Regions from separate parts of the Solibacillus sp. FSL R7-0682 genome, predicted to be linked through region 2. Evidence: riboswitches for the same ligand, from Rfam matches in the RefSeq annotation. Region 2 holds a riboswitch; each other region holds the start of a gene.

Region 1 (5,844 bases), 1.2 Mb from region 2:
TAGCAGTAGAAGTCACGGCAGGAAAATATCTAAAAGCAATTAATAATGGAGAGTACACGGCCCCAAATCAGGTAGAGCGGTATGTCTATAAAGGAGTTGGGATTTTTGTCATCGTTATTGCTGCAATTATAATCATTACTCGAAAAAGGAGATATTGATGAACAATGTGTTGAATAAATCGATAAGAGAGGACATTTTCGAAGCAATTATTTCCATTTGGGGATTGAATATCCTCGATTTTACGATTGTTGATTTAGGTTATATGAATTTAAAATGGATACTTAAAACCGATCATGGAGATTTCTTTGCAAAGCAGTATAATAAATCACGTTATCCTGAACATATGGTCGAGGGATTAGAAATTTCATTAAATCATCAAAATACGCTCTATAATTCCGGGATACCTTGTCCAGAACTATATACTCATAACGGCAAATATGTAATAAAATCAACAAATGATGAGCGATTTGTATTAATGAAGTTTTGTGAAGGTCATAATCTTAAGGCAGGAACTGCAAATGAGCAACAAATGTTTCATTTGGGTCAAATTATTGGTAAAATGCACATGATTATAAATAGTAATAATCGAATAAATATACCACTTCACTGGGATGTTCGTACTAAAGAAAGTATGTTTGAAAACTGGAAGGAAAGATGGAATGAAGCAATTCGTATAGATTGCCAAAGTACACTATCTACACTAGATACACAAAGAAAAATCATTGAAAAAAACGATGTACATATTTTTTCGGATTGTGAAATTGGTTGGAGTCATTGGGACTTATTTGCAGATAACATTTTATTTAAAAATAATCTTGTCTCCGCAATTCTAGATTTCGATAGAATCAATTATGTTTACCGTGAGTTTGATATTTCAAGGCCACTTTTATCGTTTTGCATTGAAAACGGCAAGATTCATTTAGGTTGTGTTGCTGCCTTTGTTAAAGGCTATAGAGAATTTCAACCATTATCAAATCAAAAATTAGTGCGGTCTTTCAAATTAACTTGGTGGAAAGAAGCAGAATGGGTTAGCGTAAAAATGCAAAATTCAGCCGTTATAAAAAGATTTAATGAAGAAAACGTTTGGGTTGGCGATCATTGGGATCATCTCGAAGATATATTTGCTATACTAGATTAATAGAAATTGCAGAAGCATTATCCTAGATTTCAATTATATGTACAATACAAAAGGTCCCATTATATTACGGCTTCCAAACTGAATGGATGCCGTTTTTTTACTTTTTACATAAAATTATTCAAATAATTTAAGCCAAATCCCCTTCCCATTTGTCTAATAGATGTAAAACGAAAGGAGGAATTACTTACGATGAAACAGGAACGCTTAGTAAAAAAAGCGCAAAAAGGAAATGATAAAGCGTACTTGACCCTTTTCCAGCAGTACGAGGCAGATATATACCGAATGGCTTATGTCTATGTAAAAAATAAAGACGATGCATTAGATCTTGTTCAAGAAGTAGCTTATCAATCTTTTAAGAAAATCGGAACACTGAAAAATCCGGAGTATTTAAAAACTTGGCTAATGAAAATTACGATTAATTGTTCATTGAACTTACTCAATACAAACAAAAAAGTGATTCCACTAAGTTTAGGGTTTGAAGTGATTACTGGTGCAGAAGATGAAGATATTGCCCTTACTTTATCTTTACAGGAACTGATTGATACGTTGAAAGAGGATGAGAAAAGTATTATTTTACTTAAATATTATGACGATCGGACATTAAAAGAAATTTCAGAGATATTAGATATCCCCCTTGGTACCGCAAAGTCAATTTTATACCGCGCTTTAGATAAGCTTCGTCAAAATGCAAAGGAGGTAGGAAATTATGGATAATCAATTTAAGCAAGAGCTGTCAAAAATCGAAATTCCTACAGAGCTTCATGAAAGAAGTAAACTGGGTATTCATAAAGCGAAATCGGAAATGGGTGGTAAACTAAATCGTTTCGTGAAAAAGCGGTTAGCTATTGCGAGTATTTGTGCTTGTTTAATGATTCCAACGGGTGCATATGCGTATCAAGCCTTACTTGCCGATGATTTATACGGTTCGTTTGAAAATCTAAAAAAACATGTGGCAAGTATTACAATCGAAAGTTACTTGTTATTTAATGCGAAATTAGATCGAGCAAAAGGTGATTTAGGAAAACAAGAGTATGAGCAATTTAAGGAATTATTACAAGTCATTACAAGTTCAAAACTGGAATATGGGGATAAGAACGGTAACATCGATTACACGCAAATCCCTGAAGAACAAGTAGAAAAAATTAAACGAGCAATAGGAGAAGTACAACCCTACTTTGACAAATTAAATGGGCAACCATCAAGCAAAGAGGTTTTAACCGCTGAAGAATTCGAACAATACTTGCAAGCATTAATGACCTATGAAATAACGATGGCCAAAGTAGGTGTTTCCAGTCCACCTGATATTGCTTCAGTTCCTGCCGAGTTGAAAGAGGAATTCATTAAGGCACAAGATTACTTACAATATGTAAATGAGAAGCAAATGGGAAATTATAATTAATTGCAAAAAAACTCTTACTCGAATTGTTGAGTAAGAGTTTTTATATGCTATTTGGGTTATATATAATACTCTAATGGTTCATCAACATAATGCCAATGATACGGCGTTTCTTGGTAGACATAGTAGTTCAACCAGTTATAAAACAACAAGTGAGAATGGGCACGCCAGCTATTTTTCGGTTCTTTACTCGGGTCATTATTCGGGAAATAGTTTACTGGAATGTCCGTATTGTCAGGGTCCTTTTGAATATCTCGGAAATATTCATCCGAAAGTGTTGTCGCATCGTACTCTAAGTGGCCTGTGATCATAATATGCTTATTGTTTTTTGATTGGACGATAAAGACACCTGCATCATCTGAATAGCTTAATAAACGTAAATCTGGATGTGCTCGAACCTCATCAATGGAAACCGATGTATGGCGGGAATGTGGGGCTACATATTCATCACTAAAGCCGCGCACTAAATCAACGGTTAAATCGGTAATAACGTGTGAATACACACCCGAGCATTTTTTCGGTAATTCAAACTTCCCAATGCCATAACGGTGATAAAGCGCTGCTTGTGCCCCCCAACATATATACATGATGGACGTCACGTTTTTATTTGCCCAATCCATCACTTCGGTAATTTCTTTCCAGTAACCGACCGCTTCAAAATCCATCTTCTCAACGGGTGCCCCAGTAATAATCATTCCGTCATAACGTCGATGCTTAATTTCATCAAATGTTTGATAAAATGTGTCTAAATGAGACTTTGACACATTCTTTGATTCGTATGTCGCCGTATTTAAAAAAGTCACATCCACTTGTAAAGGTGTATTACCAAGTAAACGTAGTAACTGTAACTCAGTTTTTTCTTTTTCTGGCATTAGATTAAATACTAATATGTTCAGTGGACGAATTTGCTGCGTTTTCGCGCGGTCTTCTTCCATAACGAAAATCTTCTCTTTTTTTAAAAGCTCTCCAGCAGGTAGCTGTTTTGGTATATTGATTGGCATCCTTTGTTCCCCCTATACCCTATCTACGAAAAAACCTCCCATTCCAGAAAAAAGAATGAGAGGTCAACGTTCGCTCTTATCTTTCAAGGGAATCCCCTTGCTGGAATTAGCACCTTTCTAATCGCATTAGAGGTTGCTGAAACGTCACCGGGCCATATCCCTCAGTTTCTCGTGATAAGACTATTTAATTGTTATTCATCGTAACATGAATAGGTGAATTTTGCAATAATTGGTGTTACGGCTAGTTTACGGTATATATTACACTTCTTATTATACCTATGTGAATTACATTGTAACTCATACATCTGAAAAAGAGAAGTAGATGTTAATTATATTTTGAAAAATTATAATGAGGTGAAATTGATAAGGAATACGTTTGGCAACAAAAAAACAACCCTCATATAAAGGTTGTTAGATTATGTAACTATTTTTTAATAGAAAATCCTTATTCATCATCCTGTTTATTTTTCCATTTTATATATGTATCTAAATCTTTTGTATCTACCTCACCATCAAAATTCCAATCCCCTTGTTTAACAGGTTCTCTGTCAATACTTTCGAAACATGATTTTAATAAAAATATACACAGGATTATAATTACAATAATCACCATACACCCTTTAAGGCAACCTTCATATACATCAATATCTGGATTATCATTGGGATTATTGTTAGGATTATTAGTAATTTCTTCTTTCATTATTTACCACCCCATAAAATTAACTAACTATATATTACCAAAAAACTTATTATAAGGAAATAATATTTTTTATGTGCGTGTGAAAAATGATAAGGTACGGCATCGATTTCTTGTTTAGGGGTAAGCGACTATTGTAACCGCGCTACTATCAAACCTTTATTTGTAAATACTAAATCAGTTATTCTATATGTTCTTCCTTCAAACGTTAAAACTTTATCATAAGTAAAGTATCGTCTATTCACTTCATTGTCTGTAATAGATAAGTCGTATACTGTTCTAATTAGATTTATAGTTTCATTTGTAGGAATAGAAACGTCTTTGTATTTTAAAACTCCATATTCAATTCCATAATCCACTTCTTTATCTTCATAAATTGGACGTCCTAAATCATCATATCCAACTAATACTTTATCAATCATAATCTTGTCATGAGTAAAGTTACAGTAAGTTACAATTGCTTTACGTTTCTGTACTCGATTAGTAATCACATCAGTCATAACTAAATAATCATTACCATCTATTTCTACATGCTCACCGCGCTTAAATGGTGCTAGTGAATGGAAATGAAATGATGAAATTGGATTTAATTCGTGATTAGTTACAAAGCCTTTTATTGTACGTTTATTAGGTAAATTAGGATTTAAAATGTAATTTGATTCTATACTTTGAAAATTTAAATCTAAAATGAAATCATTAAATCTGTTCAATCTTCCCACTCCTAATTATACAGTAAGAAAGTAGATTTAAATCCTTCTTCACTGTTTGGTATTTTATTTATCTTATCTTCCAATTGATTGATACGAGCAAGTAGTTGTTCATGGAAGTCAGATACAGTCATATCATCTATCTTAAGCGTACTCATAAGAGATGTATTGTTTGCTATTGATTCTAATACACTTAACGCAGTCATATAGATTCTACGTTTATTTACAATGGAATTTACATCATATTTGTCATATGGTTCTAATCCATTTTCTTGTAGATAGATAATCATCTCACCTTGTTCTAATTCTATTCCTTTAGTTTCCATCTGTAGACGTTGTAAGTTATTCATATTAATCCCCTTTCAATGTATAGTGTATGCACTCTCAACTTCCTATAACCTATCTTATGTAAACTAGATATATCTCTTAAGCATTGATAACACTACATTCCTTACTTTCACGTTACTTACGTAGTATACAATAAATATACATTGTTGTTATATCAACGTTTATCACACTTTAATAAAAAATATATTTTATAAATAATGTATAAGATATGTATATTATTCTTTACTCTCCAATACAGATATACGTACCTCATGGTCAACTATAATCTTATTAGTATCTTCTACATCTTGTCTAACTTCTGTTAGATGTTGAGTAAGTTGTTGAGTAGTATTATCAAGGTTAGATAGAGTATTGTTTAGTTTACTCGTTGCTTTCCATACGGCTACAATTGCCACAATTATCGGAATAATCTGATTAAATAATGCTAATAATTCCATTTTTTTATACCTCTCTCTATTTATATAGGACAATTTCCCCACTCCTCATAGTATAACGGGCGAGAGATTTTTAACATATTATTTTAAACCTTCAAGCCTGTTATATCAACGTTTCCATTT
Region 2 (5,844 bases):
CCCGTTAATCATAGAAGATGAGGTAACAATTGGCCATCAAGTTACCTTACATAGCTGTACTATTAAGAAACGAGCGTTAATTGGAATGGGTTCCATCATTTTGGATGGTGCAGAAATCGGTGAGGGTGCCTTTATCGGCGCAGGTAGTCTTGTACCACCAGGAAAAAAAATCCCCCCAAATACATTAGCAATGGGGCGTCCAGCAAAGGTGGTCCGTGAAGTAACGGCCGAAGATCGCGCAGACATGGATCGTATTATTCGTGAATACGTAGAAAAAGGACAATACTATAAATCATTACAAAAGTAACAACAAACTAGCGTTACCGGTTGTATTTGACTTTCTTCCTATTATATAGTGTTTCCGCCCATTTTTTAACTTTCCGTTTACAAAAAGGAGCCATATAAACAATTTGTTTACATTGGCTCCTTATATTTTTTATAGTCCCGCTTTAACTTTTAATTCTGCTGCTTTGTCTGTTTTTTCCCAAGGAACATTTAAGTCCGTACGTCCAAAATGACCATATGCTGCAGTTTGTTTGTAAATTGGACGTCGTAAATCCAGCATTTTAATAATGCCTGCAGGACGTAAATCAAATAGCTCACGTACCCATTCTACGATTTGGCTTTCTCCCACTTTCCCTGTGCCGAAAGTATCTACTGCGATCGATACTGGTTGTGCTACACCAATTGCATATGCTAATTGAACTTCTGCACGGTCAGCTAAGCCTGCTGCTACGATATTTTTGGCAACATAACGTGCAGCATAAGCTGCTGAACGGTCAACCTTTGTTGCATCCTTACCAGAGAATGCTCCACCACCGTGACGTGCATAACCACCGTAAGTGTCTACGATAATTTTACGACCTGTTAATCCTGCGTCCCCTTTAGGTCCACCGATTACAAAACGGCCAGTTGGGTTGATAAAGTATTTTGTCGCTTCATCTAAAAGATTAGCTGGTACAACCGGCTTAATAACGAACTCTTTCATATCTGATTGAATTTGTTCTAATGTCGCTTCTTCATCATGTTGAGTTGAAATAACGATTGTATCTACACGTACTGGTTGGTTGTTTTCATCGTACTCAATTGTTACTTGTGTTTTACCATCTGGACGTAAATAATCTAATTCACCTGATTTTCGCACTTCTGCTAAACGACGTGCTAATTTATGTGCTAAAGAAATTGGTAGAGGCATAAGCTCTGGTGTTTCATTACAAGCGTAACCAAACATTAACCCTTGGTCTCCTGCACCAATAGCTTCTAACTCTTCATCTGTCATTGAACCTTCGCGAGCTTCGAGCGCCTGGTCAACACCTTGCGCGATGTCAGGAGATTGCTCTCCAACTGCTACAAGAACAGCTAAGTTTTCAGCATCAAAACCATATTTACCACGTGTGTAGCCAATTTCTGCTACTGTGTCACGGATAATTCCTTTCATATCTACATACGTAGAAGTTGTAATTTCACCAGATACTAATACTAAGCCTGTTGTTACCGTTGTTTCACAAGCTACACGTGCATTTGGATCTGCTGCTAAAATGGCATCTAAAATAGCATCCGAAATTTGGTCACAAATTTTATCCGGATGTCCTTCCGTTACACTTTCTGATGTAAACAGTCGACGATTTGTCATTTTACTTCCTCCTAATTCACTTTTGCGATTGTTTTGTTTGTTATGATACGGTACTCATTACCCATGTCCGTTTATAAAAATAAACGTCAAGCTATACTGCTTTAACACGAGGTTTTGAAAGGCTGCAATTTATCTATTTTATTAAAAATTAAATTCTTTTTTATTATAAAAACAATAAAAAAATCCCTTCACTCATTGCCGCGCTCATCACGCGTGAGGAAAGGATGTTATCTTTCGTTACCTTTCACTCTTATCGTTCAAGGGAGTTTCCCTTGCATCAGGTTGGCACCAACACGTTACGAAAAGTCGTATTGCAGGTTGCCGGGTTTCATAGGGCCTGCCCCTCCACCAGCTCGGGATAAGAGTATCCGTTCAATTAAATATCTTACGAAAAAACGCATTTTATGTCAACAAATTTTGTCGTATTTATTACACTAAAAAAATCAGAAAAAATAATTCATAATTAGTATAGATTATTGGATGCAATGTGTTATACTATTTTTGAATTAACAAACAACTCCCCTATAAAGGGAATACTATAAAAAAGGATGGTACTTAAGCGATGAATTCGGTAGAAATTGCTAACGAGCTGAAAGAACTTTTAAACGGGGATAATATTAACACACAACTATCCGTTCCACAACTAGTTGAAAAAGCAACATCACGTGGAGAAGCAATGTTAACTGTTGACGGTGCAATCGCAGCTGAAACTGGAAAGTATACTGGTCGTTCCCCTAAAGATAAATATATGGTTGAAGAAGATGGATCAAAAGACAAAATCGACTGGGGTAAAGTAAACCGACCGATTTCATCTGAAGTATTCGACAATTTATACATTAAAGTTATTAATTACTTAAAAGAACGCGACGAACTGTTTGTTTTTAATGGTTTTGCAGGTGCCGACAAAGATTCACAATTATCGATAAAAGTCATCAATGAATATGCTTGGCATAACCTATTCTGTCATCAATTATTCATCCGTCCAACAGCAGAAGAATTAGCTTCACATGTTGCAGATTTCACAATTGTATCTGCACCTAACTTCAAAGCAAATCCAGAAGTTGATGGTACCGGTTCTGAAACATTCATCATAACATCTTTAGAAAAGAAAATCATCTTAATTGGTGGTACTGAGTATGCAGGTGAAATGAAAAAATCAATTTTCGGCATCATGAACTACTTATTACCAGAGCAAGGTATCTTCCCGATGCACTGTTCAGCAAACGTAGGTGAAGAAGGCGACGTAGCTTTATTCTTCGGTTTATCAGGTACTGGTAAAACGACTTTATCTGCTGATGCTGACCGTAAATTAATCGGTGATGATGAGCACGGCTGGTCTGACAACGGCGTATTCAATATCGAAGGTGGTTGCTATGCAAAAACAATCAACCTCTCTGCTGAAAAAGAGCCAGAAATTTATAATGCCATTAAATTTGGTTCTGTATTAGAAAACGTAGTAGTAAATCCAGAAACTCGTGTATGTGATTACGATAACGGTTCATTAACTGAAAATACTCGTGTGGCATATCCAATCGATTATATTGATAATATTGTATTACCATCTGTAGCAGGTCACCCAAAAACAATCATCTTCCTAACAGCAGATGCATTTGGGGTATTACCTCCTATTTCAAAATTAACAAAAGAGCAAGCAATGTACCACTTCCTAAGTGGTTTCACATCTAAATTAGCAGGTACTGAACGCGGTGTTACAGAACCAGAGCCAGTATTCTCTACATGCTTCGGTTCTCCATTCTTACCACTACCAGCAACTGTTTACGCTGAGCAATTAGGTAAGAAAATTGATGAGCATGGCTCACAAGTATTTTTAGTAAACACTGGTTGGACTGGTGGCGAATACGGTGTAGGTAACCGTATGAAACTTTCTTACACTCGTACAATGGTACGCGCTGCCATTGATGGCAAGTTAAATGACGTTGAAACGACACAAGATGGCGTATTCGGATTAAATATCCCAGTAGCAGTTGAAGGTGTTCCGACGGAGGTATTGAATCCTCGTGATGCTTGGTCAGACAAAGCAGCTTATGATAAAAAAGCAGCAGAGCTTGCACATTTATTCAAAAACAACTTCACGAAATTTGCTAATGTAGATGAAGCAATCGTGAAAAAAGGTGGTCCATTAGCATAATAGCTAATGACTTTACACGACATAACGTTTATTCGGAGGAAGGTGTCGTTATAAACAATCGTCCTCTCCGCTATAACAGTGGACTTGTGGAATAAACTTCCTATATTTTTATATCATAAAAAGACACGCTATTAGCAACAGCTGATAGCGTGTCTTTCTTTATACATTATTGAAGCTTCATCCACTCACATAGTTTTCGAACCGTTTTGTAATTGAACTTAGGAGGATAATGATGCTTCAATCCAGAAGAAAACCATGTTTCGACGTCTTTTCCTTGATGTTTTAAATAATGCTCCAGTTGATAGGCATGTTCTATATCGACATGCTGATCGTCCGTCCCATGTATAATTAGAACAGGTGCGTCAATTTCATCTATTTCAAATAAAGGGGTACGCTCCTCGTAATTTTCAGGTACTTTATTTGGAGTACCACCAACTATTCGCTTCAAACCTCTACGCATATCAACCCGTTCCCAATAAGTTGCGCTTGCATCCGAAACACCTGCCCACGTAACAATGGATTGAATATCATTTCGTAAAATTGCAGTCCACAAAACCATTAATCCGCCACGTGAGAAGCCGAATAAATGTACTTTTTGCTGACGTATAAATTGTTTTAATACATCAACTGCATAAACTGCATCAAAACGATCCGCGCCAGCAAATTCATCCTTACCTTCTCCACCACGATTTCCACGATAGTACGGGGCAAAGACAACAAAACCTTGTGCAGCAAATTGGGCAATTCTAGCCGGTCTCACCATGCCAATAGATTGTAAACCACCACGCAAATAAAGGAGTCCATCATAATTCCCTGGATCTTTAGGTCTGGCTAGTAATCCTTTTACACGTAAACCTTGTGACCAATAAATTACTTCATCTAAGCGAATATGAGGATTGGGCGATGGATATGGACGCATTGCATAGATTTCACCGTTGTTATCCATGACTTTTCACTTCCTGTAGCATCTTTTTCATTCCCGCATCACGCATATAAAAGCTTAAATTCGGTTGTTGCCATAGTTCTTCCTCTGTTAACCATACCCTACCTTCAGTTTCATGATCCCCTTCAAAGTCCTGGATTTCCTTTACCTTTGCGGTAAAAACTGCTTTACAAAATGGTATTTCATCATGAACTATATAGTAGGCAAACCATTTCACATCATTAATTATTATAGTGGCTTCCTCATATACTTCTCGAATGGCAGCTTCTACTAATGTCTCTCCAACTTCTTGTTTGCCACCAGGAAACTCTACCCCGCGTCGATGATGAATTGTACAAAGCCACTTCCCTTTATACTGTACAAGCACCAACACATGTTTTGGCTCTATTTCAAATGGTCCTTCATCAAATCGTAAATCTACATTTAACCCGTTTTCATCAATAAAAGTAAACATCGCATCGCTCAACTCCTACTATTTAGTGTAGCGAACGACGACATGACAAGCAACTTAGAAATAAGCACGTTTACGGAAAAATGGAAGCTGTTCAACAAACTTTTTTGCTTCCTCATCTCCAAACTCATGTATAAGTGCATACAATTTTTGTAAGCGATTGTCGAGATCGTGATTTAATTGGTCCATATGATAAGGAATGAAGGGCATATGTGCACGAAATGCATTTGAAGCTTCTAACCTATTCATTTGAGAAAACAATTTTGAAAATACACGGGCCTTAATTGGATCCATATGCAAAACAAATTCATAAGAAGGTCCAGGGTAAAAATTACAAGTTAAATTTGCGACCGATACATAAATTTTTTGCTTTTCCAAATCCATTCACCTCCATTCAAAGGATTTGCGAATCAGCTCCAAACTATACGTTAGGAATAGAAGGTAAAATAAAGACGACCCCAATAAAAGGAGTCGTCATCATTCGTTATTAGTTGCCTAAAAATGCATTTAACATCCACGCATGCTTTTCTAAACTTTGATAGTTAGCATTTAATAAATCCTCTGTACGATCATCGCCTTCTTCTGCAGCAGTCTCCATTGCAGTTTTCAGCGCTTTCATTATCGTTTCAAAATCCGAAATAGTTGATTGCACCATTTCCTCCGTTGTT
Region 3 (5,844 bases), 630 kb from region 2:
GGGTTGCGTACATTAAGACTATTTGTAAGTGATGCCATTACAATGTTAGATAAAAATCATCTCACGGAAAATCGTAGTGAAGAGCGTATTCGATATTTTGAAAAGCGTTCTGTATCATTGCAAGTAGAAATGATTACATTGAATAAACAGCTTTCATTATTATGAGGACGATTTAAGTAATTTTTCTAACTCAAACTGAAAAATTACTTTTTAATTTACTTATTTTGTAATTTTAACTATAATTGTTTCAAGAAATTTAATAGTATAATTTTCCAATTTTAAGCACGTGATATCTTCAATTATACTAGAAGTCCGTTTTATAAATAGCATTATAATATTAATAAATAACTAATACATCGTGAGGTGAAATAGGGCAAAAGAATAAAATATTTCCATTTTTATTACTATTTTGTTTCATTTCATAAGAACCTTATTTATAATAGGAATGTTAATTAAATGACATATTTAACAATTACAATAGAAAAGTTATATCCGATAAAATGGTGTAATGGCATTTTAAAGGGTAATTTTTTGCTAGATGAATAGTATGTATCACGGTAAAGTGTCTAAACAACGAGCTCGGTAATGTTTCTTTTAAACAATCTTCAAATGTAAAAAAGAAAGAAGAGCAATTTTAATAAGGCGAGGTAGAAGATGTTTTTTAAGAAGAAAGATGAGAATTCCCATGCGACATCTATCCAACAAGTAAATGTGAAGTTAGAGTATACCGAAAATTCTCCCATAGCTAAACAACTTGAAATGTTGGACTTAACAGAAGGAGATTTAAAATATTTAAAAATATTTAAGCCCTATATTGATGAAAATATTGAACATATTGTAGATACCTTTTATCGCAATTTAGGGATGGAATCTAGCTTAGTTCAAATTATTAATGATAATAGCTCTATTGATCGCTTGAAAGTTACGTTAAATAGGCATATTTGTGAAATGTTCAGTGGTACTATCAATGACGAATATTTTTTGAAACGTAAAAAAATTGCACAAGTACATGTACGAATAGGGTTGAAAACCAAATGGTATATTGGTGCATTCCAAAGTTTGTTAGTCGAATTTATCCGTTTAGTGAAAATAAACATTGATAATGATGAACAACGTTTTCGGACATTAGAAGCCATTTCAAAAATATTGAATTTCGAACAGCAAGTCGTGTTAGAGGAATATGAAGCTGTCGTAGAGAGAATGCAACAACGTTTAGAGGAAGAACGACGCAATGTAGGTAATTCTATTATTGAATCATCCTCAAATTTAGCGGCAATATCTGAGCAAACAAATGCTTCGTTTCACCAACTATCGACGCAAGCAGATGTTATGGTTTCCTATACTAAAAGAGCTATTGACCTTTCAACAATTGCTACAGATCAAGCTCATCATGGTAAAGTTCAAATTCAACATCAATCGATGAGTATGGATGCTATACATGATGCGGTTGGCTCGATTTCTTTGGAAATTGAAAAGTTAGCGGAAATTTCAAAAGAGATGGAGCAAACGATGGGTATTGTTACGAATATTGCCAACCAAACGAACCTTTTAGCATTAAATGCAGCGATTGAAGCGGCACGTGCAGGCGAAGCGGGTAAAGGTTTTGGTGTTGTAGCGGGTGAAGTTCGAAAGCTTTCGGAGCAAACAAAAGATTCTACGATAAATGTGGAAGAACTATTACAAAATACAAATATTCGTACAACAAGATTATTAGAGTCCTTAAAAGAAATTAAAGTTGCGGTTCAAGCTGGTGAAGAAAGTATGAAAGGCACAGAAGCGCAGTTTTCTGCAATCGTGGAATCATTGAAGGAAACAAAAATTCAAAGCAATCTTGTAGAGCAAGAAGTGGGGTTAATTGGCTCAGTTATTACTGAACTAGGAGCTGCCTTTGATGAAGTAACAATTGCAGCGGATAATTTAGCAACAATTTCGCAAGACTTACAAGATAATGAGAAGTTTAATGGATTAGGGTGAGTTTTCCCCTAATCTTTTTTTCGTTTAAAATTTGTAATATCCATCAGTCCAAAATGAATTCAAAAAAGATTATACTGGAGAAAGAAACATGAACGGATTGGAGAAGGTATATATGAAAACAGTGGTCGTAGTTGGTGGAGGGATTACAGGTCTTTGTACAATGCATTATTTAAAAAAGCAATTAGAGGAAACAAATAATAAAGCACGGTTAATATTAATTGAAAAAAATGAGTACTTAGGAGGGAAAATTCACTCCCAACAGGCAAGTGGCTTTATTATGGAAACGGGTGCAGACTCGATAGTTGCAAGGCACCCAGGTGTAATAGAGCTAGTAAAGGAGCTCGATTTCGAATCGCAGCTTGTTTATAACGAAACAGGCATCTCTTATATTCATACTAATAATGAGCTACATGCTATTCCGGAGGGTTCGACATTTGGGATACCAATGAGCGTGGATTCCCTCATGTCTAGTACGCTCGTTTCTGAAGAAGGGAAGCAACGAGCACTGCAAGATTTAATGTTACCTAACACTAGCTTCACGAAAGAAAGCTCGATTGGTTCTTTTTTGGCGCATTTCTTAGGAGAAGAGCTAGTTCATAATCAAATTGCACCTGTGCTTGCGGGTGTTTACTCCGGGGATTTATATCAGCTGAGCTTAGCCTCTACGTTGCCTTATTTAGTTGATTATAAAAATGAATATGGCTCAATCATTAAAGGCTTTGAAGCGAATCGTGCACAATTCGATAAGGCAGCCAATAAAAAGTTTATCTCCTTCCAAAAAGGCTTGTCAGCTATTATTGATCGATTAGAGGAACTATTACCAGAAGTTGAATTCAAAAAAAATACGGCAACAAAACAGATTCGCAAGTTAGACGTAGGCTATGAAGTCATACTTCAAGATGAAACAATCGTGGCAGATGTTGTTGTATTAGCAGTGCCAAATGAAACGGTGCGTCATGTGTTAAAGGATGAACAGCTTGATGTACAGCTACAAAAATTTACAACTGCTTCTGCTTTGACTATGTATGTAGGCTTTGATGTACCGGATTCTGTTTTACCAGCAGATGGGACGGGTTTTATTGTTTCACACAATAGTGAATTAGTATGTAATGCATCAACATGGACAAGCCGTAAATGGAAGCATACGTCCGCACAAGGCAATTTACTTGTTCGATTATTTTATAAAAATAATAATGTGCGTTATGAGGAGTTAGCGGCGATGTCAGATGAAGAGCTAACGAAGGTCGCGCTTGAGGACATTCGTTTAAGCTTGGGAATTGAAGAAGAGCCAACAATCGTCAACATAACGAAGTGGATCGATCAAATGCCGCGTTATGATTTAGCTCATAATGAAGCATTAAACGTAGTAGTAAAAGATTTAGAAGTACGTTATCCTAATTTATTGTTAGCAGGCTGCTCATATTTCGGAGTAGGAATTGGGGCATGTATTCAAAACGGTAAAAAGACAGGACAGGAAATTGCTACGCTTCTATAGGATTGACTAGAAGATTCACTTTACCCCGCGTAAACGGGCAGTAAAATTAAGAACTGCCCGTAAAAGCCCGATTGGTGAAGCTAACTAGTCGTGGGAAAGGTCGTCCACGACTAGAAGATTCACTTTACCCCGCTAAAGGGTATTGACGTTTTTCGTTTATAACGGTATGATTCTTTTAATTATTTAAAAAATTCATAAAAATTCTTATCAAGAGAAGTCGAGGGACTGGCCCTAAGAAACTTCAGCAACCAACTTATGTCAGGTGCTAAATCCAGATGGCTTTTGCCAAAAGATGAGAAGGAATGACAGCAGACATTGTGTAACCTTCTTTTATTTTTAAAGAAGGTTTTTTTATATTCAAATATATCTGAAAATACTGTGAACGATGGAGTGGATGTAATGGGATTACTGGAAGATTTAAAGACAAAAGTGTTAACAGCGGACGGTGCAATCGGAACATTATTATATTCTTACGGACTGGATTATTGTCATGAAGAAATGAACATTGCACGTCCAGAAATTATTGAAAAAATCCATAGTGATTACATTGCAGCAGGTGCAGATATTATTCAGACGAATACATATGGTGCTAACGCAATCAAATTAGCGCGCTATGGTTTTGAGGGACGTGTGCAGGAGTTTAATAAAGCGGCTATTGAAATTGCCAAAGCTGCGGCAGCTCCAGGAGGACAGTATGTATTAGCGACAATTGGTGGAATTCGAGGTATCCGAAAAAGTGATGCAACATTGGAGGAGATTTTAAGGGCTTTCAAAGAGCAGGTGGATGTGTTACTTGTTGGTGAACCAGATGGATTTTTATTAGAAACGTATTATGACTTTGAAGAATTATCACACAGTGTGCATTTATTGCGTTCATTAACAGACTTACCAATTATTGCACAAGTAACAATGCAGGAACCTGGCGTTTTGTTAAATGGTCAATCGCTGAATGAGGCACTACATGACTTAGAGCGCCTAGGTGCAGATATTGTGGGTAGCAACTGTAGACTCGGCCCATTTCATACAATTCAAGCCTTTGAAGGAGTAAATTTACCGCAAAATGCGTATTTATCTGCCTATCCAAATGCCTCGTTATTGGACGTAGAAGATGGCCGTGTTGTGTATGAATCCGAAGCAGATTACTTTGCCCGTGCAGCAGTTGAACTAGTAGAGCAAGGTGTTCGTTTAATTGGTGGCTGCTGTGGTACAACGCCAAAGCATATCGCAGCGTTAAAGGCACGCTTAGCAAATGTAGAGCCAATTACGACAAAAGAAAAATTACTAGGACGCACAGAATTCGTTCGTCAAGCAGAGCCGCGAAAGCAAGAGCCGCTCCATGAAAAAGCGAAGCGTGAGCGTTCTGTTATTGTAGAATTAGATACCCCACGTCATTTAGAAATTGATGGCTTTGTGGAAGGGGCAAAGCAGCTAGCGAGAGCAGGAGCAGATGTTGTGATGATGGCGGATAATTCCCTCGCATCGCCGCGCATTAGTAATATTGCAATGGCCGCGATTTTAAAAGAGCATGGAATCCGGTCCCTCCCACATTTAACATGTCGTGATCGGAATTTGATCGGCTTACAATCGCATTTAATGGGACTTGATGCACTTGAATTACATGATATTTTAGTTGTGACAGGTGACCCAACAAAGGTTGGGGACTTCCCTGGAGCGACGAGTGTATATGATGTGTCATCCATGGAGCTCATTTCATTAATTAAGCAATTAAATAAAGGTGGTTCGTTTACAGGTAAATCATTACGGAAGCAGGCGAATTTCTCAGTTGCTGCTGCGTTCAATCCTAATGTACGAGTACTTGCCCGTGCAGTAGCGCGCTTAGAGAAAAAAATTGAGCACGGTGCGGATTACTTCATTTCACAGCCAGTCTATTCAAAGGAAAAAATTGTAGAAATTTATGAGGAGACAAAGCATTTAGAAACGCCAATTTATATTGGAATTATGCCGCTTACTTCATCAAGAAGCGCAGAATTTCTCCATCACGAGGTGCCAGGTATTAAATTGTCTGATGAAGTACTAGCAAGGATGGCCGCGTGCGGTGAGGATAAGGAAGCCGCGACTGCAGAAGGAATCGCGATTGCAAAAGAATTACTAGACACAGCATGCCAATATTTCAATGGAATTTATTTAATTACACCGTTTTTACGTTACGATATGACACTCGAATTAATGGATTACGTAAAACAATTGGATGCCAACAAAAAAGGAGTACACATAAATGTTTAATCACCCAATACATGAGCAATTACAAAAAAGAATATTAATCATCGATGGTGCTATGGGGACGATGCTTCAAAATGAAAATTTAACCTATGAGGATTTTGGTGGAGAAGAATTAGATGGCTGTAATGAAAACC
Region 4 (5,844 bases), 2.6 Mb from region 2:
CGATTTGTAAACAATAATATACATCCGACAATCGCTAACCCTGTCGCAATTCCCCACAATTTACTCGGGCGTATTTTCCAAAAAAGCCATTCGATAATGCCAGCAAAAACGGGAGAACTCCCAATTGTCACGACAGTACCAACTGCAACACCTGTATAGCGGACCGACGAAAAAAATAAGCTTTGGAACAAGGCAATCGCTAACGCAGCGAGAATCGTCCATTTCCATGACCAATGACGAAATGAAATTTTTCGCATACCGATAACTGCTAGTAATAATATCCCACCACCTATAGCCGAGCGAACACTAGCTACAGCAAACGGTGAAACTCCTTCCGTTAAAAAGGTTTGTGTTGTACCTACCGTGCCCCATAGCATTGCAGCAAGTAACACAAAAACAAATGGTAATACATTCATCATAACACCTCAACTGTAAATTATCTCCATCCTATCATAGTACCAATGGCAAATCGAGATGAAGTTTTTATAAAAAATGATTATAATAGAAGAAACATTAAATTTTATTTACGCCTCGGCTATCCTACGTCCGGAATTATCAAACACCGAAAGAAGTAAAATGGAGGCATCAATATGTATAAATCAGTCGAACAAACAGCTCGGGACATCGGTATGCCAGAACATCAGATTTTGCATTACATTTATGCTGGCCGAATTAAAGCCATCCATGATGGGGAGGACTTTTTAATTAACAGTGCCCAGTTTGACACGTATCACGAACAGCTTGAACGAATTAAAGAAGAAATTGAAATTTGGAAAAACACCCCAGTCCCTGAAGACATCGATGTAAAGGACGAAGATTAGGGACAAATTATTATTAGGTAATATCAAAAAGGAATCCCCACAAAGGATATGTGGGGATTCCTTTAGTTTATATCGTTACCGTAAAACCCGCACGTTTACCAATAATTTCTGCGTAGTCCTCTACCATGACACTTGCGGTTGGATACATACCCGCCCCTGGGCCAGTGATTGATAGTGTACCGATATAGTTCGTTTCCATGGCAACTGCGTTAAACACATCGTCTACTGGATATAATGGATGCTCTTTATCGACTAATAATGGGGCTACTTTTGCGTGAATTGTCCCATCTGAGCGCTTTTCTACCTCTGCTACATGACGATAGCGTAGTCCTTGTTCTGTTGCTTCTTTTACTTGCTTCGCCGAAATGGTATCAATACCGATCACTTCTACATCTGACCAGTTTGGCTGCTCACCAAATGCTAAGCTCGAAAGAATCATTAATTTTTTAAATGCATCCTGTCCTGATACATCGTTAAACGGATCCGCTTCTGCATAGCCTAAACGTTGTGCTTCGCCTAATGCATCTTCAAAACTCCAGCCCTCTGCACGCATTTTCGTTAATATATAATTTGTCGTACCATTTAAAATTCCTTGTACACGACTAACATCATTAACAAGTAAAATATTTTTCATCGTTTTAATAATCGGCACGCCACCTGCTACCGACGCTTCAAAGCCAACAAATACGCCGTTCGCCTTTGCTAAAGCTTCAAGCTCAGCTCCACGCTTCGCAAACATTACCTTATTCGCTGTAATAACATGACATTTATGCTCTACAGCTTGCTTTAAATAGCTAAACGCAGGTTCCTCATTGACAATTGCTTCAAATACGACTTGTAGGCCTTGCTCAGCTAGCACCTCTTCAATGCTTTCTGTCATTAAATGCTTTGTGCCGAGTACACGCTCACGACTCGCATCAGTCACTAAAATCTTCGCGACCTCTAGCTCTACACCTAGCTTTTCGCGAAGCTCCTGCCTCTTCTCATTTAAAATATGGTAAATCCCTTGACCTACTGTGCCAAACCCTAAGATGGCTGCCTTAATTGTTGCCATGCCTTTCTCCTCCAAATTCATTACACATCTATATTTACAAATAATTAGAATATTTTAACTTAAAGAAAATTCTATCCTATATAATACATGAAAACAAGAAAAATCTCTCCTAGATGGACATTTGTTTACTGTAAATGGTCAATACTCCTTTAAATCTTATTTTGAGCTAGCATTTTTAGTATTAAACCGATAAGCGTTTAATTTATTTAATTTACAATAAAATAAAATCAAAAACACTAGTGATGGGGGATCACTAGTGTTTTGGGGAGTATAGTATTAAGGAAAAATTCAATTAGAAAGGGAACGACCGTTCTTAACTAACCGATTGTTAGTTTTCACTTATACAGCAACATCGGCAAGCTCATATGCACGAATACGGTACGCAGTTAGAATCTTTTTCATTAAAATTTCTTCTTTAGCAGAATAATTTGGCACTGCATACGGGCGTTGCACTAATTGAAATTCGCCATATTTTAAAAACCATTCTTTTGCTGGCTTTAAAAGATGTGCTGTTCCGTGCTCCTTATATTCTTCTGCTACTTCTTTTACTGTAAAGCCTGCAGATGCAAGATTATGAGTTGATTCTAAGAAAGCACAGTGTCCAAATACCTTCTGCCACATTAAATTAACATCTGCTAAAATTTGTTGGATTGCAGTTAGATTGACGAAGACTTTTGCATCGTTTAATTCATAAATAATATAAGCGGCTACGTTTTGTGCACTATATACTTTTCCCATATTGAACAACTCCTTTTCTTTTAAATATAAGTCATTATTTATTAATCCTATTTTATTACTTGGTTTAAACGTTGTCAATAAAACTTATAAAAATAGTAGGGATTAATTTTAAGAAAATTCGCTCCCTTACGAAATGATGCAAGGAGAACGATTTTCTACTATTATAATATATGATTATACGTTTATTTCCGCTTCAACTGAGTTCGACACTTTTGCTAACGCTTGCTCTAAATCAGCAATAATATCCTCTACAGCTTCCAGACCAATCGATAAGCGAATGAGCTCTTCTGATACGCCTGCTACTTTTAGTTCCTCTGCTGATAATTGTTGGTGCGTTGTTGAAGCAGGATGAATAATTAATGACTTGGCATCCCCTACGTTTGCTACATGAGAGAATAATTCCACGTTATCAATTACTTGGCGACCTGCCTCTCTTCCACCTTTAATACCAAATGTTAAAATGGAACCAAAGCCATTCTTCAAATACTTCTTCGCTAAATCATGTGTTTCGAAATCTTCAAAGCCGTTGTAGTTTACATATTCCACGAATGGGTGGTTACGTAAATACTCTGCCACTTTTTGAGCATTTTCATTATGACGGACAATACGCAAATGAAGCGTCTCTAGTCCTTGTAAGAAGTTAAATGCTGCATCCGCTGATAAGGTTGGTCCGAAATCACGTAATAGTTGAACACGAAGCTTTGTCGCAAATGCAGCGCTTGCAGTGTCAATACCGTAGCGAATCCCATGATAAGATGCATCTGGCTCTGTATAACCTGGGTGACGTCCTCCAGTCCAATCAAATTTCCCCGCATCGACAACAATCCCACCAATGGTCGTGCCGTGACCGCCAATCCACTTCGTTGCGGAATGAATGACTACGTCTGCACCAAATTCAATCGGATTGCCTCCATATGGGGAAGCAAATGTACTATCGATTAGTAGTGGTAAGCCATTTTCATGTGCAATATTTGCCACTGCTTCTATATCTAATACTTTTAAGCTCGGGTTACCAATAATTTCAGCATAAACTGCTTTCGTTTTATCGGTAATCGCCGCACTGAAGTTTTCCGGATCAGATTCATCAACAAATTTCACTGTAATACCGTAGCGAGGCAATGTTGTCGCGAATAAATTGTACGTACCACCGTACAATGAACCAGCCGCGACAATTTCATCACCTGCACCAGCTACATTTAAAATCGAAAACGCAACTGCTGCTGCACCAGATGAAAGTCCTACGGCAGCTGTACCTCCTTCAAGTAATGCCACACGTTCCTCGAAAGCTGCTACGGTTGGATTCATAATACGAGAGTAAATATTCCCCGGCTCTTCTAATGCAAATAATCGCTGCGCATGGGCCGTATCTTTAAAAGCATAGGCAGTCGTACGATAAATCGGAACCGCAATGGCACCTGTTACCGGATCTGGCTTTTGACCTCCATGTAGTAATAACGTTTCTGGTTGTAAGTTTGTCATTGCTATTAACCTCCTAAAATGTTTTCGATGGTGAAATCGGTGTATTTGAGAAGGTTTTTTAAATGTAAAAAACCCCTCTTCCACTAAGAAGAGGGGTTGCAAATGAGCAAGTTCGCCTCCTCTTATCTTTCAAAATGCAAAAAAGCATTTTGTAGGAAGTAGCACCTTAGTCAGTTCATCACTCACTGGTTGCCGGACATCATAGGGCCTATTCCCTCCGTCACTCTTGATAAGAGTATGTGATTTATGTTCCATCGATGAATCAAAGTATAAAACAGACCAAAATCATCCGTCAACCTAAAAATGAAAATTTTCTGAATTATTTTTTTATGACTAATTCTCCATTTTAATTTTTTCGCTATCAATTTCATAAATATTCTATTTTACATATTAAAATTGCTATTTTTAAATTAAGTAGAAAATACCGAATTATTTGTTTTGATATAACAAAATTCACCAAATATTAACAACCCCAAAAATACCAAATGCTATAATTAAATTAACAAATAACTTAATTTATCTGCATTTCATTTCCTATATAATTGCAGATATTGTTTGAAGAAATTTGTTAAATTTTTATTCCAAGAAAATATTTACGCTCTCATTTACTATTTTCTAAACTTTAAATTAAAGGAGGAATTTTTATGGGAACAGATGTAGCTCAAAATAATCAAAAGCAGGATTCAACATCAGGAACAGAAGCAAAAAAGCAAAAGCGTAACTTAAAGCCACTATGGATCGTGTTAGCCTTCGTTGCACTTATTACAATCGTACTTTTACCGAACAATGGAGACCTTCCAGTTGTAGGTCAACGCGCACTTGCAATTTTAGCGTTTGCTGTTATTTTATGGGTAACAGAAGCCGTAACTTATCCTGTTAGTTCTGCCATGATATTAGCCTTAATTGCTGTTCTTTTAGGTTTAGCTCCAAGTATGGAAGACCCTTCTGTGCAAATGGGGACAAGTAACGCTTTAAAATTAGCGTTAGGTGGATTTAGTAGCTCCGCCGTTGCATTAGTAGGAGCAGCATTATTCCTTGCCGCTGCTATGCAAATAACCAATCTACATAAACGTATTGCACTCTGGGTTTTATCGATGGTAGGTACAAAAACAAATGCACTTGTATTCGGTGCCATTTTAGTAGCCATCGTATTAGCCTTCGTTGTTCCAAGCGCAACAGCTCGTGCAGGTGCCGTAGTGCCAATCCTCCTCGGCGTTGTAGCCGCATTTGGTTTGTCAAATCAAAGTAAATTAGCTGCCCTATTAGTTATTACTGCAACACAAGCCGTATCGGTTTGGAATGTAGGGATTAAAACAGCCGCTGCGCAAAACTTAGTAGCATTAGGTTTTATTAATTCAGAGTTTGGTGTTGATATTTCATGGGGCGAATGGTTTTTATATGCTGCACCATTTTCAATTATTATGTCATTCGTTCTCTACTTTGTCATGATTAAATTAATCAAACCCGAAACGGACAATCTTGTTAGTGGTAAAGATATTATTCGTAAGCAATTAGCAGAGCTTGGTCCATTAAAACGTAAAGAAATCACACTAATTATTACAACTCTTTTACTATTAGTTTTCTGGGCAACAGAAGGAAAAATGCACCCATTTGATACGACAACGATTACGCTTTTAGCGATCGCCTTCCTATTAACACCAAAAGTTGGTGTATTCACTTGGAAGGAGGCTTCTAGTCGAATTGACTGGGGTACATTAATCGTATTTGCTGTAGGTATTTCATTAGGAACGA

Evidence for each region. Region 2 has a riboswitch for S-adenosylmethionine ahead of metK (methionine adenosyltransferase). Riboswitches for the same ligand answer to the same signal wherever they lie in the genome.
Region 1: linked by a shared signal. The riboswitch ahead of metA (homoserine O-acetyltransferase MetA) and the one ahead of metK (methionine adenosyltransferase) in region 2 are both predicted to bind S-adenosylmethionine.
Region 3: linked by a shared signal. The riboswitch ahead of MKZ17_RS01830 (bifunctional homocysteine S-methyltransferase/methylenetetrahydrofolate reductase) and the one ahead of metK (methionine adenosyltransferase) in region 2 are both predicted to bind S-adenosylmethionine.
Region 4: linked by a shared signal. The riboswitch ahead of MKZ17_RS18160 (O-acetylhomoserine aminocarboxypropyltransferase/cysteine synthase family protein) and the one ahead of metK (methionine adenosyltransferase) in region 2 are both predicted to bind S-adenosylmethionine.

Annotation. Positions count from the first base shown of each region.
Region 1 covers NZ_JBBOUI010000001.1:2,144,185-2,150,028, reverse strand. Annotated here, with positions in the region: gene MKZ17_RS10990 (hypothetical protein) at 1-158, shown strand, start outside; gene MKZ17_RS10985 (phosphotransferase) at 158-1,138, shown strand; gene MKZ17_RS10980 (sigma-70 family RNA polymerase sigma factor) at 1,328-1,852, shown strand; gene MKZ17_RS10975 (DUF3600 domain-containing protein) at 1,845-2,537, shown strand; gene metA (homoserine O-acetyltransferase MetA) at 2,594-3,535, opposite strand; SAM riboswitch class I at 3,609-3,716, opposite strand; gene MKZ17_RS10965 (hypothetical protein) at 3,981-4,235, opposite strand; gene MKZ17_RS10960 (hypothetical protein) at 4,364-4,942, opposite strand; gene MKZ17_RS10955 (hypothetical protein) at 4,954-5,289, opposite strand; gene MKZ17_RS10950 (hypothetical protein) at 5,503-5,724, opposite strand.
Region 2 covers NZ_JBBOUI010000001.1:973,911-979,754, reverse strand. Annotated here, with positions in the region: gene MKZ17_RS05090 (gamma carbonic anhydrase) at 1-307, shown strand, start outside; gene metK (methionine adenosyltransferase) at 437-1,633, opposite strand; SAM riboswitch class I at 1,881-1,998, opposite strand; gene pckA (phosphoenolpyruvate carboxykinase (ATP)) at 2,196-3,782, shown strand; gene MKZ17_RS05075 (alpha/beta hydrolase family protein) at 3,949-4,728, opposite strand; gene MKZ17_RS05070 (NUDIX domain-containing protein) at 4,721-5,179, opposite strand; gene MKZ17_RS05065 (transposase) at 5,234-5,554, opposite strand; gene MKZ17_RS05060 (Dps family protein) at 5,664-5,844, opposite strand, start outside.
Region 3 covers NZ_JBBOUI010000001.1:347,429-353,272, forward strand. Annotated here, with positions in the region: gene MKZ17_RS01815 (chemotaxis protein) at 1-165, shown strand, start outside; gene MKZ17_RS01820 (globin-coupled sensor protein) at 655-1,974, shown strand; gene hemG (protoporphyrinogen oxidase) at 2,087-3,469, shown strand; SAM riboswitch class I at 3,671-3,768, shown strand; gene MKZ17_RS01830 (bifunctional homocysteine S-methyltransferase/methylenetetrahydrofolate reductase) at 3,869-5,713, shown strand; gene metH (methionine synthase) at 5,706-5,844, shown strand, end outside.
Region 4 covers NZ_JBBOUI010000001.1:3,618,289-3,624,132, forward strand. Annotated here, with positions in the region: gene MKZ17_RS18140 (EamA family transporter) at 1-416, opposite strand, end outside; gene MKZ17_RS18145 (DNA-binding protein) at 591-821, shown strand; gene MKZ17_RS18150 (homoserine dehydrogenase) at 889-1,875, opposite strand; gene MKZ17_RS18155 (hypothetical protein) at 2,215-2,613, opposite strand; gene MKZ17_RS18160 (O-acetylhomoserine aminocarboxypropyltransferase/cysteine synthase family protein) at 2,788-4,092, opposite strand; SAM riboswitch class I at 4,212-4,328, opposite strand; gene MKZ17_RS18165 (DASS family sodium-coupled anion symporter) at 4,737-5,844, shown strand, end outside.